DNA from 3 places in the Brucella cytisi genome. Region 1 is predicted to be linked to each of the others. Evidence: riboswitches for the same ligand, from Rfam matches in the RefSeq annotation. Region 1 holds a riboswitch; each other region holds the start of a gene.

Region 1 (4,146 bases):
TTTGCGATAGCCGAAGCCACGTGCGGTTGCTGCGAAAAGCAGGCCGGTAGACAAGGAAAAGCCGACAGTCTTCATCGTCAGCATCTGGATGGCCAGACCGCCAATGATCCATGCCATCGGGGCGATCTCCTGATGCTCTCGCTCTGGAAAATCACCGCGAAGCGCCTCGAATACGGTCCAGATGGCAAGGCCGAACAATCCGGCTGCGACGACATAGGGAACGGTTTTCGGACCGACCGGCGAGTAGCTCGTCACGTCGTTTCCATAGGTTGTCGACCAGGCAATGGCGATGGCGACAGCGGCAAGAACAAGGGCGATGACAAGAGCGGCGAAATCTGGCGCCGCCCCTTCCGGGCGGCGCTTTTCCTGCGGTTCTGTTCCTGTCATTTGACGAGGCCGATTTCCTTGAGGATGGCTTCAGTCGCAGCGACGTCCTTGGCAAGCTGCTCCTTGAATGCCGGGCCGGCGAGATAGGTATCCGCCCAGCCCTTGTCTTTCAGAGCCTTCTGCCAGGATTCCGACTTCACCATTTTCTCGATATCGGCATTGATGGCAGCTTCCTGTTCGGCAGCGATGCCGGGAGCAGCGGCCACCATGCGCCAGTTCTGGATAGAAACGTCCACGCCGCCTTCCTTGAAGGTCGGTGCGTCGATGCCTTCCACGCGCTCGTCGCTCGAAATGCCAATGATGCGCAGCGTACCGGCCTTGATCTGGGCGTCGAATTCGCCATAGCCGGAAATGCCGACGGTTACCTGATTGCCGAGAATGGCTGCCAGTGCTTCGCCGCCGCCGGAAAAGGCGATGTAATTGACCTTGGTCGGGTCGACACCTGCTGCCTTGGCAAAGAGGCCAGCGGTGATGTGATCGGTGCCGCCCGCAGAACCGCCGCCCCACGAGACGGAGCCTGGATCAGCCTTCAGCTTTGCTGCAAGGTCGCCAAGGTTCTGGATGTCGGAAGAAGCAGGCACGACGATGGCTTCATATTCACCGGTAAGGCGTGCAATCGGCGTGATGGCGTCGAGCGTAACCGGCGATTTGTTGGTCAGGATAGCGCCGACCATGACATAGCCACCGACGATGAGCTGGCTTGGGTCGCCCTTGTTCTGGTTCACGAACTGGGCAAGGCCGATGGTGCCACCAGCGCCCGGAACGTTGATAACCTGCACGCTGCCGGAAATCTTTTCGTCCTGAAGCGCGCTCTGCATCGTGCGCGCCGTCTGATCCCAGCCGCCGCCTGGAGCAGCAGGCGCCAGCACCTTGTAGTCTTCTGCGGAAGCAGAGCCTGCCATAGCCAACGCCGCTACCGACGTCAGGGCCAGAATAAATCTACGCATATGTCCTCCCAGATAGAATGTATGCCGCCTCCCGGCGGACCTCCCCAAAGTCCCGCTCCTCTAGCGGGAGAAAACTACATGGAGATTAGCGAAAACAAATTCAATAGGCCAGCGCATGCGACGATAGTTTGGCCGCAATTTAAATAACGGGCTTTCGAATCGCTTGAAAACCGTGCGTTGGAAATAGCCATCGAGACCTGCTTGACGGCGACATCGGGTCAACGTAATAGTGTAACGACGGTTCCCCGACCGAGAGCGAAGGGGATTAATAGGGAACACGGTGAGGACGACCCGAAAAGGGGCCAAGACCGTGGCTGCCCCCGCAACTGTAAGCGGATTGCCGTTCATCCTCGTGACGTTGAAAGCGTCATGCCACTGTGCCGGAGAAGCGCGGGAAGGCAGATGAACAGCAGATATTCGTGAGCCAGGAGACCTGCCGTCTAGTGTTGTCCATTGTCACGGGCGGGGATGCCCGGAGCAGGAGCAGATTATGACAGATTTCCGCGTCGCAGGACGCATCCTTCTATCGTCATCGCATGATTTCGACATGTCCCCGGATATGCCTGTCCGTCTTCCGTATAGGATTTTTCCCGTCAGCTGACAGGGCGTCTTTCTCTCATCATTTCGGGGACTTTCATGAATATTCTCGGCAAGATGCCGTTTCGCGCCGCCCTCTGTGCGGTTGCATTTCTCTCAGGCGGTTTGGCTGCACAGGCAGCGGAAACGCAATATCCGCTAACGCTGAAAAATTGCGGTCGCGACGTTACCTTCAAGCAGGCACCGAGCCGCGCGGTTGCGGTTGGCCAGAGCAGCGCAGAAATTCTTTACAGCCTCGGTCTCGGCGACAAGGTTGTCGGCACGGCAGTGTGGTTCGGGCCTGTTCTCAAAGGCTTTGAAGAGGTAAATGCCAAGGTCAAGCGGCTCGCCGATAATGATCCAAGCTTCGAAAGCGTTCTAGCGCAGAAGCCGGATATCGTGACGGCGGATTTCCAGTGGCATGTCGGGCCGACCGGCATTGTTGCGAAGCCTGAACAATTCGAGGAACTGGGCATTCCGGCCTATACATCGCCGTCGGATTGCGTTGGTAAGGACAATTCCGGCGGTGGTGACGGCGTCCGCACGGCAGCGTTCAAGATGGATATCGTCTATCAGGAAATCACCGAACTGGCGGAAATCTTCAATGTGCAGGATCGCGGCGAGAAACTCGTCGCCGACCTAAAGGCGCGCGAAGCGGCTGCGCGTGAAAAAATTGGGGCTGCGGACGGAAAGCTTTCGGCTGTCGTCTGGTTCTCCAGCACGCAGGTCGATGCCGATCCCTATGTCGCAGGCAAGTTCGGCGCGCCCGCCTATGTTCTTTCGGCGCTCGGCATCAAGAATGTCATCAACAGCGAGGAAGAATGGCCAACGGTTGGATGGGAAACGATTGCAAAATCAAACCCTTCGATGATCGTTGCTGCAAAACTGGATCGCCGCCGCTATCCGGCAGACGATATCGCCGTCAAGCACCAGTTTCTTGAGAACGATGCGGTGACGAAGCTGATGCCAGCAGTCAAGGACAAACATGTCTTCGACATGGATGCGCAGTCGATGAGCACTTCGCTTCGCGTGATCGAAGGCATCGAAACACTTGCAGCCGATATTGCCGCCTCGGACCAGAACAAGTGACGGCGCGGGCAGCGACAACAGGCTTCAAACAGAAGGGAAGGGCCCGCTCCGGCGTGTTCTTCCTGGCCTTTTCGCTTGTCCTGCTTCTTCTTGCCCTTTGGCTCGGAGCGGCGATAGGCGAAACGGCGATACCACTCGATGTGGTTGCGAAAACCGTAGCCAATCGGGTGTGGAATGCCGGATATCCGCTCGAACCCATCGATGAAGGGATTGTCTGGAGCTATCGCCTCAGCCGTGCGGTTATCGCTGCATGTTGCGGCGCGTCTCTCGCAATATCCGGCGTTATTCTGCAGTCGCTGCTCCGAAATTCGCTCGCCGATCCGTATATTCTGGGCATTTCCGCCGGCGCCTCGACTGGAGCCGTTGCCGTTGCCATTCTTGGCATCGGCGCTGGCGTGCTGACACTCTCGCTTGGGGCTTTCATCGGTGCCATCGTTGCTTTCTGTCTGGTGTCCCTGCTGGCGCTGCGGGCGGGGCGAGGCAGCAGCGCTATCATTCTGGCGGGTATTGCCGGTTCACAGCTTTTCAACGCGTTGACGTCATTCATCGTCACCAAAGCAGCAAATGCCGAACAGGCGCGCGGTATCATGTTCTGGCTCCTTGGCAACCTTTCCGGCGTGCGCTGGCCCGATGTCACTCTTGCTCTGCCTGCCTGTCTGATCGGTCTTGCCATCTGTCTGTGGCATGCGCGTGCGCTCGATGCCTTCACCTTCGGAACGGAATCCGCAGCTTCTCTCGGCATACCGGTGCGCCGCGTCTACGTGGTGCTGATCGGTGTCAGCGCCATGATGACGGCTGTGATGGTTTCCATCGTTGGCTCTGTCGGCTTTATCGGTCTCGTCATTCCCCATGCGGCGCGAATGGTAGTCGGGGTCAGGCACGGCAGGTTGTTGCCCGCGGCGGCCCTTATCGGAGCAATCTTCATGATCGTCGCCGATATCCTGTCACGCATCATCATTCCGGGGCAGGTTTTGCCGATCGGTGTCATCACGGCTTTGTTCGGTGCACCTGCATTCGCCCTGTTACTTGGACAAAGGAGGGCGTCGTCATGATCCTCTCAGCATGCAATGTCGGCTGGTCGGCGGGCAATGTCGAAATCTTGCGCGATGTTTCGCTGGAAGTGGCGGAAGGTGAGTTTCTTGGCATC
Region 2 (4,146 bases), on a different contig from region 1:
CAGCGATCTTCGGAACGGCACTTCTGACACTCATTCCGGCTGTGCAATATTCCGGTATCATTGACCCCGTATCGTCGCTGCAAGGTGCGGGCGCGTTCATCGGTAAAATCTATCCCGCGACTTATTTTGTGACCATTTCTCGCGGGGTTTTCTCCAAGGCACTGGGTTTTGCCGATCTGGCAGGTTCGTTTTTGCCGTTGTTGATCGCGGTGCCGGTTCTCATGGCGCTCGCTATCGTTCTTCTCAAGAAACAGGCAAGCTAAGATGCGGATATCTAACATATTCCAGCTTGGCGTGAAGGAACTGCGTGGTTTGGCTCGCGATCCGATGCTGCTGATCCTGATTGTCTATGCCTTTACGCTTGCGATCTATACGGCATCGAAGGCAATGCCCGAAAACCTCAACAATGCGGCGATAGCGATTGTCGACGAAGATCAGTCGCCGGTTTCGAGCCGGATCACGACGGCATTTTATCCGCCATATTTCGTGCCTCCGAAGCTGATTTCATCCTATGAAATGGATGCCCGGATGGATGAGGGGCTTGATACTTTCGCTCTGAATATACCGCCGAATTTCCAGCGTGATCTTCTGGCGGGTCGTTCGCCGACAATTCAGCTCAATGTCGATGCAACCCGAATGAGCCAGGCCTTTACCGGTGGCGGCTATGTGCAGTCGATTGTGTCGAGTGAGGTGGGCGAGTTTCTAAATCGCTATCGCGGTGGCGCACAAACGCCGGTTGAACTCAATCTCAGAGCGAGATTCAATCAGGATTTGAACAAGGGCTGGTTCGGCGCGATCAACAATGTGATTTCATCGGTTACGATGTTATCGATCATCCTGACGGGCGCGGCGCTCATTCGGGAACGCGAACATGGAACCATAGAACATCTATTGGTTATGCCCGTGACGCCGGTTGAAATCATGGTCAGCAAGATTTGGTCCATGGGGCTGGTCGTGCTGGTTGCCTCGGCATTTGCATTGGTTTTCGTGGTGCAGGGGCTGCTTGCCGTTCCGATCTATGGGTCGGTATCGCTGTTTCTCGTTGGTGCGGCGCTCCAGCTTTTTGCGACGACCAGCCTTGGCATCTTTCTGGCAACTGCGGCTGGTTCGATGCCGCAGTTCGGAATGCTGCTCATGCTGGTGCTTCTGCCTTTGCAGGTGCTTTCGGGAGGGACAACACCTCGCGAAAGCATGCCTGAAATTATCCAGACAATCATGCTGGCAGCACCGAATACGCATTTCGTCATATTGGCGCAATCGATCCTGTTTCGCGGAGCAGGGCTCGGTGTCGTCTGGCCGCAATTTCTGGCGCTGATCGTCATCGGCTCTGTGCTGTTCTATTTCGCGCTCCAGCGTTTCCGTGCGTTCCTGCGATAGAAAATTCTTTGAAATCGGGAGGTTGAATCCATTCCTTGCGAATGTGATTCAGTTTTCTGTGCCGGATTGTGCTTCAGCGGAGTTGCGAATCCTTAACCATGTTGCTATCGCAATTCTCAGGAAACGGTTCCGCTGTTCAGGCGGATGAAAAGGGAACACGGTGAAGCCATTCTGGTTGATGCCGGGACTGCCCCCGCAACTGTAACCGGAGAGCTATCCTCCACAGCCGTGTGAGCGGTAAAAGCCACTGAAAGCATTAGGTGCGATCGGGAAGGCGGAGGGGAAGCGAAGACCCGGAAGTCAGGAGACCTGCCGTATCCGGTCACCCATGCATGGATACGGGGTGTGTCCAGGCGCGGCTGTCCGTGGCGGTGACATTGTTGAAATGTTGCCGTCGGGAAGAAGGGCCTTCAGTGCCACGATCACTTCAACCTGCGGTGCGAGGAAAAGCCGGTATCGTTCTTCGGTTCGGCGGGTTGAGGGAAAAATGCATCTTTTGAAATCATCTGTTTTATTGGTATCGGCCAGCGTTCTTGCGCTGCCGTCCACGACGCTTGCTCAAAGTCTGCCGAATGGTGCTGACAGTGTCGTCCTCGATACAATCGTGGTTACGCCATTGCGCCGCGCGTCTTCGCTGCAGCGCTCGACCTCATCTGTAACGGTTATCGATTCAGCGGATATCGAACGGTCGGCTGCTCCCGATCTCCAATCGTTGCTGAAGTCCTATAGCGGTATCTCCATAAAGACGAACGGCGGGCAGGGCTCGTCGTCGGACATTTACATGCGTGGCATGTCTTCCAAGCAGACGGTTGTTCTCATCAATGGTGCGCGCACGGCGTCGGCGACAACCGGAGCAACTGCGCTTGCGAACATTCCTCTGAGTTCCATCGACCGTGTTGAAATTGCCAAGGGCTCTCATTCTGCGCAATACGGTGCCGATGCCATGGGCGGGGTGATCAATATCATCACCAAGCAAGGCGGAGCCTGCGGTGAGCGCTCGTGGTGCGGCAGTCTTTCTACCGGTGTCAGCCATCCATGGGGTGGATATGCTTCCGGGACCATACAGGGAAGAAGCAATGACGGTGTCGACTATGCCTTTGGTGCGGCCATAACCGGCACGCAAGGATATGACTTCACCACACCGGATGCCTATGGCCATGAACCAGACCGCGATGGATTCTTGCAGGGCTCGTTCAACTTTGCCCTGTCGAAGGATTTCGACTGGGGTAAAATCTATGCAGACGGTCTCCTAAGCCGAGGGCGCAATCAGTATGATGCCAAGGCACCGTCACCAAACCAGGCTGATAGTACCGCATTTACGGGCAAGATCGGAACACGCATCGATCATACGGCGGATTGGTCATCCACGCTGGAATTCAGCACCGGTATCGACAACAGCCGTAACTTCCGGAAAGACGTGAGCGGTTCGGACCGGTTTGAAACCAAGCGTTATGGCGTTTTTGCCTCGACCGAGAAGAGTTTCGACACCGGCACGGTCAACCACACCGTGACCGCTGGTGTGGAAGCCTATCGCGAGGAGATCAACACCACCGTTGCTTATGATGAAACCAGCCGCGATCTGGCTGCAGTATTTGGTCAGTATTCGCTGGAGTATGAGGCGCTGCGCTTCGATGGCGGGCTGCGTTATGACCATAATGGGCAGTTCGGCGATGTCGTGACCTACAATCTCGGTACGAGTTATGAAGTTCTGCCGGACCTTGTTTTGCGATCATCCTATGCCACGGGTTTTCGGGCGCCGACTTTCAACGAGCTTTATTATCCGGGCTTCGCCAATCCTGATTTGCAGCCGGAAAAGTCCCGATCATATGAAATCGGCTTGAACTGGCAGGCCACGGCTTCGACAAGCCTTGATATGGCTTTCTACCAGACATGGTTGCGCGAGGCGATTATGAGCACTGCGCCAACCTATCTGCCGTACAATGTCGCAAGTGCAAGGGTTACAGGCTTCGAAGCTACGCTGGCGCATCGTTTTGATGATCGCTGGGGCGTCAAAGGTTCTATCGACCTGAAGCAGCCAATCGATGACGATACGGATAAGGATCTTCCTTATCGCGAACGTTTCAAGGCTGCGGCTGAGGTCAATTTCACGCCGATTGAAAAGCTCGATCTGACTGCAAGAGTGATCTATGGCGGTTCGCGCTACGCTGATGCTGCGAACAGCAAGAAACTCGGAGACTATGTGACTGCTGATTTCGTGGCACTTTATTCCATCGACAAGCAATCGCAGTTGAAGTTCTCGGTCGAGAATATCTTTGACAAGGACTATCAGACCAGCTCTGGCTATATTGCGCCGGGGCGCACCATCAATGTCGGATTGACCCGGAATTTCTGAGGCTGAACAGAGAATGAAAAGGGCGTCCGCAAATTGGATAACCAGCTTCTGCCTCGCGGCGGGGCTGGCCCTATTCGTTCGAAATTCAGCGAACGCGGGGGACATTCCCCATCACGTCGTTTCCATCAACGTATGCACCGATCAGCTGGCATTGTTGCTGGCCAATGAGGGCCAGTTGCGATCGGTTTCTTACTTGTCGCAGGACCCGGAACTATCCGTCATGGCTGTGAAAGCCTGGGAGCTTCCGGTCAACCATGCGCAGGCAGAAGAAGTCTTTCTGATGAAACCTGATCTCGTGCTGGCGGGCACATTCTCGTCGAGAGCAACGGTTGGGCTGTTGCGCAGACTGGGTATCCGTGTGGAAGAGTTCGCTCCTGCCCGCACGTTCGGCGATATAGAAGATCATCTGCGTCGCA
Region 3 (4,146 bases), on a different contig from region 1:
GCCGTAATAAACCCGCTCGCGGGCCAGATAACCATGCAGGTTCATCTGGCCGAGACCGATGGCATGGCTTTCATCATTACCTCGGGCGACCGACGGCACGGAACCGATATGGCTCATATCGGAAACTGCAGTCAGGGCGCGGATGGAGGTCTCAATGGTCTTGCCGAAATCGGACGAATCCATTGCTGCTGCAATGTTGAGCGAACCCAGATTGCACGAAATATCCTTGCCGAGATAATTATAGGACAGGTCTTCGCCGAAGATGCTCGCTTCGCTCACCTGGAGGATTTCCGAACAGAGATTGCTCATGGTGATGCGCCCGTCGATCGGATTGGCGCGATTCACCGTGTCCTCGAACATGATGTAGGGATAACCGGATTCGAACTGAATCTCGGCCAGCACTTGAAAGAACTCGCGTGCGTTGATCTTCTTCTTGGTAATGCGCGCATCGTCGACCATTTCCCGATATTTTTCGGTAACCGAAATCTCGGTCAGCGGCACGCCGTAAACCCGCTCCACATCATAGGGCGAGAAGAGGTACATATCCTCGTTGTTCTTGGCGAGTTCGAAGGTAATGTCTGGAATGACCACGCCCAGCGACAAGGTCTTGATACGGATTTTCTCGTCCGCGTTTTCGCGCTTCGTATCTAGGAAACGCATAATATCCGGATGGTGTGCGTGTAGATAGACAGCGCCAGCGCCTTGCCGTGCGCCAAGCTGATTGGCGTAGGAAAAGGAATCTTCCAAAAGCTTCATCACCGGAATAATGCCGGATGACTGGTTCTGGATCTGCTTGATGGGTGCTCCCGCCTCGCGAATATTGGTGAGGCTCAAGGCCACCCCGCCGCCCCGCTTCGACAATTGCAGAGCCGAATTGATGGAGCGCCCGATGGACTCCATATTGTCCTCGACACGCAGCAGAAAGCAGGAGACGAGTTCGCCACGCTGTTTCTTGCCTGCGTTGAGGAAGGTGGGTGTCGCAGGCTGGTAGCGGCCTGAAATAATCTCCTCCATCAAATCGCGCGCCAGCTGTTCATTGCCGCGCGCCAGCGCCAGCGCCACCATACAGACACGGTCTTCATAGCGCTCCAGATAGCGCTTTCCGTCGAAGGTCTTCAGCGTATAGCTGGTGTAATATTTAAATGCGCCGAGAAACGTCGGAAACCGGAATTTCTTCGCATAGGCTTCGTCGAAAAGATCGCGTACGAAATTGAAGGAATACTGGTCCAGTACTTCCTGTTCGTAATAGCCTTCGACCACCAGATAATCGAGCTTTTCCCGCAAGTTATGAAAAAAGACAGTGTTCTGGTTCACGTGCTGGAGAAAATATTGCCGCGCGGCCTGCCCGTCGCGATCAAGCTGGATTTTTCCCTCGTCATCGTAAAGGTTCAGCATCGCGTTGAGCGCGTGATAATCCAGCCCGTCCGAGGATTTTGACGGTTTGCTGCTGCTGGAAGTTGCCGCTTGAGGCGCATCCTGCTGCGCCACTTGCCGTGCTTCGCGCTCTCGGATCAAGGTCGTTTCTACCGTGTCCAAAATCGTTCCATCCCGTTTTTGACATTGCCGATGTCTTCATCGGTTCCCAGAAGTTCGAAGCGGTAGAGATAGGGAACCTGACATTTGGCGGAAATAATGTTGCCGGCGATACAGAAAGCTTCGCCGAAATTGCTGTTTCCCGCGGCGATTACGCCGCGGATGAAGGAGCGGTTGCTGTCGTCATTGAGGAAGCGGATCACAGGCTTGGGGACAGCGCCCTTGGAGCCGCCTCCGCCATATGTGGGCGTCACGAGCACGAATGGCTTGCGCACCTGCAATCCGTCCGAACCGTCCATCGGGATACGGTTCGACTGCATGCCAAGCCGCTCAACAAACCGGTGCGTATTCTCCGACCGGCTGGAGAAATAGACGATCAGGCTCATGCGACCGCAGCCTTCAGGCGAGAGTGCTGATCATATCGGGCCGGAAGCCCGCCCAATGGGATTCTCCTGCCACAACCACCGGCACCTGGCGATAACCCATGCCCTGAACGAGATGGAAAGCATCGACATCGGCAGAAATATCGATGATTTCATATTCGATACCCTGGCGATCAAGGGCGCGTGTAGTGGCCGTGCATTGGACGCAGGCGGGCTTGCTGTAAACGGTGACGTTCATTTTTTCCTCACTGATTGGGGGAGACGCAAAGAGCCATTCGCGCATCGCAAGATGCGCGTTGAAAGACATGAGACACGGGATTGGCCAGCCGCAAATAAACAGCCTGACCGCAACAAACTATGCCTCGAAGGGAGGACCGGAACCGAAACTGAATATACTGGGCATGGACTTCACCCCGAAGCTATGAGCGGGAAGTTCGGGGCAGCAACCCGTAAGGCAATAGTTTGCCACACAAGATTGCGCGCCAACCGGACACCCCGCCCGTGGACGTACTCGTTCAAGGCAGGTCTCCTGGCTCACGGATCAACGTTCTGTCCGCCTTCCCAGCCAAAGCCAGTGACGTGATAGACAAAACTCTCCGCTTACAGTTGCGGGGGCAGCTCCGGCATTGCCGCATCCGTCATGGATGAAACGCACCGGATTCCCGTCTTAGCTTTCGACTCAACGAATCGAAAGAACCTAGAACACTATATATAGTAGCCGAAGTTAAAAACCCGTCAACGGATAGTTGGCGATAGCGTAAAATTAGTGAGCCAATTTGGGGACCCTGTGAACGCCAGGGACCATAGCTGCCTATTTTGCGGGTTTGATCGGTTTCGGTCTGAATTCCGGCTTGATGGCCTTGAGGGCCATGCGGTCCACCATTGCGGGGACAATCAGTTTCAGCCAGCGTCCGAGGCGCATCTGGCGTGTCATCAGCACCTCACGCTTGCGCGCCTGCGTGCCTTCCAGCATCAGCTGCACAGCTTCTTCGACCGGCATCATGTCATCTTCACGCACACCGCTCTTTCCCAGCGCGCTGCCGTCTGCGCTATAGCCCACCTTGCGAATGTCGGTTTTGACGACACCCGGATAGACGATTGTCACGGATATGCCGCTTGGGTACAGTTCCGCGCGCAGGGCCTCGCAGAAGCCTGACAGAGCAAACTTCGTTCCGCTATAGGCCGTGCGCCCAGGCACGCCGATCAATCCGGCCACGGATGAGACAGCGACAATCCGCCCCCTGCTGGCCGCCAGATATGGAAGTGCGGCATGGATAGGCCAGACACTGCCCCAATAGTTCAATTCCATCAGGTCATGCATCCAATCGAGATCATCCGGCTTGATCTCGGCAAAATTGGCATGGGCCGACATGCCCGCATTCACGATCAGCGTATCAATGCGACCATAGGCGGAAACCGCCTTATCGATCAGAGCGATACAGGCGGCGCGATCCTTTACGTCGGTAGGCACCACAAGGGTGGAGCTGCCCAGTTGCCGCAGTTCAGTAGCAAGATTCTCCAGCTTGTGCACATTGCGAGCAGCGAGCACCACAGCAACACTGGCGCGGTCGCGCCGAGCGATCTGCCGCGCGGTTTCAGCGCCGATACCATCCGATGCTCCCGTTATGATCGTCACGTCCATGCCAGGCCCTCCCTGCCTATCGATCAGACGACAGGCAAGGTACAGGCACGGCAATCCGTGCGTCCAGCACTTTAGACTTTGCGCGATAGAATGGCGGCCATCGCCAAACCACCGATCAGCGATATGTGCTCGAGTGCCACCGTCATGTCGCGGAAAGCTTCTTCTCCCTCCTTGGCCCAGAACGGGTGCGCAACGGGAATGGTCAGGATCGTAAAGACGGCAAGAACGCCACAAGCCAGCCAGGTTCCACGATTGAAGATGATCATCAGCGATCCGACAATCTGCAAAAGCAGGGTCGCGCTGTTGAACAGCCAGCCAGGATGGAGACCAAAGCTCTCCATTTCCACAGCATTGGCATCGAAATCGAAGAGCTTGGCCAGACCGCTCGACCAGAAAACGAAGGTCAGGACGACCCGCGTCAGCAAATGACTGGCACGGGAATCGAGGGTGTCGGCGATGAAACGCGGCATAGTCAGCCCTTTCCGCCGGTGACACGGATGACCTTGAATGCGACGGCCACGGCAATTGCTGGCGCGAGCGCGAATGTCACCGATAGCCAGAGCGAGGCATTCGCCGCGCCTTCCACGC

The links. Region 1 has a riboswitch for cobalamin ahead of AAE521_RS24600 (ABC transporter substrate-binding protein). Riboswitches for the same ligand answer to the same signal wherever they lie in the genome.
Region 2: linked by a shared signal. The riboswitch ahead of AAE521_RS12235 (TonB-dependent receptor domain-containing protein) and the one ahead of AAE521_RS24600 (ABC transporter substrate-binding protein) in region 1 are both predicted to bind cobalamin.
Region 3: linked by a shared signal. The riboswitch ahead of nrdH (glutaredoxin-like protein NrdH) and the one ahead of AAE521_RS24600 (ABC transporter substrate-binding protein) in region 1 are both predicted to bind cobalamin.

Annotation. Positions count from the first base shown of each region.
Region 1 is NZ_JBCAUP010000038.1:1,841-5,986, reverse strand. Features, by position in the region: gene AAE521_RS24610 (tripartite tricarboxylate transporter TctB family protein) at 1-387, opposite strand, end outside; gene AAE521_RS24605 (Bug family tripartite tricarboxylate transporter substrate binding protein) at 384-1,334, opposite strand; cobalamin riboswitch at 1,556-1,789, shown strand; gene AAE521_RS24600 (ABC transporter substrate-binding protein) at 1,971-2,999, shown strand; gene AAE521_RS24595 (FecCD family ABC transporter permease) at 2,996-4,051, shown strand; gene AAE521_RS24590 (ABC transporter ATP-binding protein) at 4,048-4,146, shown strand, end outside.
Region 2 is NZ_JBCAUP010000011.1:117,124-121,269, forward strand. Features, by position in the region: gene rbbA (ribosome-associated ATPase/putative transporter RbbA) at 1-263, shown strand, start outside; gene AAE521_RS12230 (ABC transporter permease) at 265-1,377, shown strand; cobalamin riboswitch at 1,485-1,708, shown strand; gene AAE521_RS12235 (TonB-dependent receptor domain-containing protein) at 1,865-3,730, shown strand; gene AAE521_RS12240 (ABC transporter substrate-binding protein) at 3,744-4,146, shown strand, end outside.
Region 3 is NZ_JBCAUP010000022.1:37,600-41,745, reverse strand. Features, by position in the region: gene nrdE (class 1b ribonucleoside-diphosphate reductase subunit alpha) at 1-1,536, opposite strand, end outside; gene nrdI (class Ib ribonucleoside-diphosphate reductase assembly flavoprotein NrdI) at 1,524-1,919, opposite strand; gene nrdH (glutaredoxin-like protein NrdH) at 1,933-2,154, opposite strand; cobalamin riboswitch at 2,419-2,632, opposite strand; gene AAE521_RS19330 (SDR family oxidoreductase) at 2,728-3,558, opposite strand; gene AAE521_RS19325 (DoxX family protein) at 3,630-4,028, opposite strand; gene AAE521_RS19320 (MFS transporter) at 4,031-4,146, opposite strand, start outside.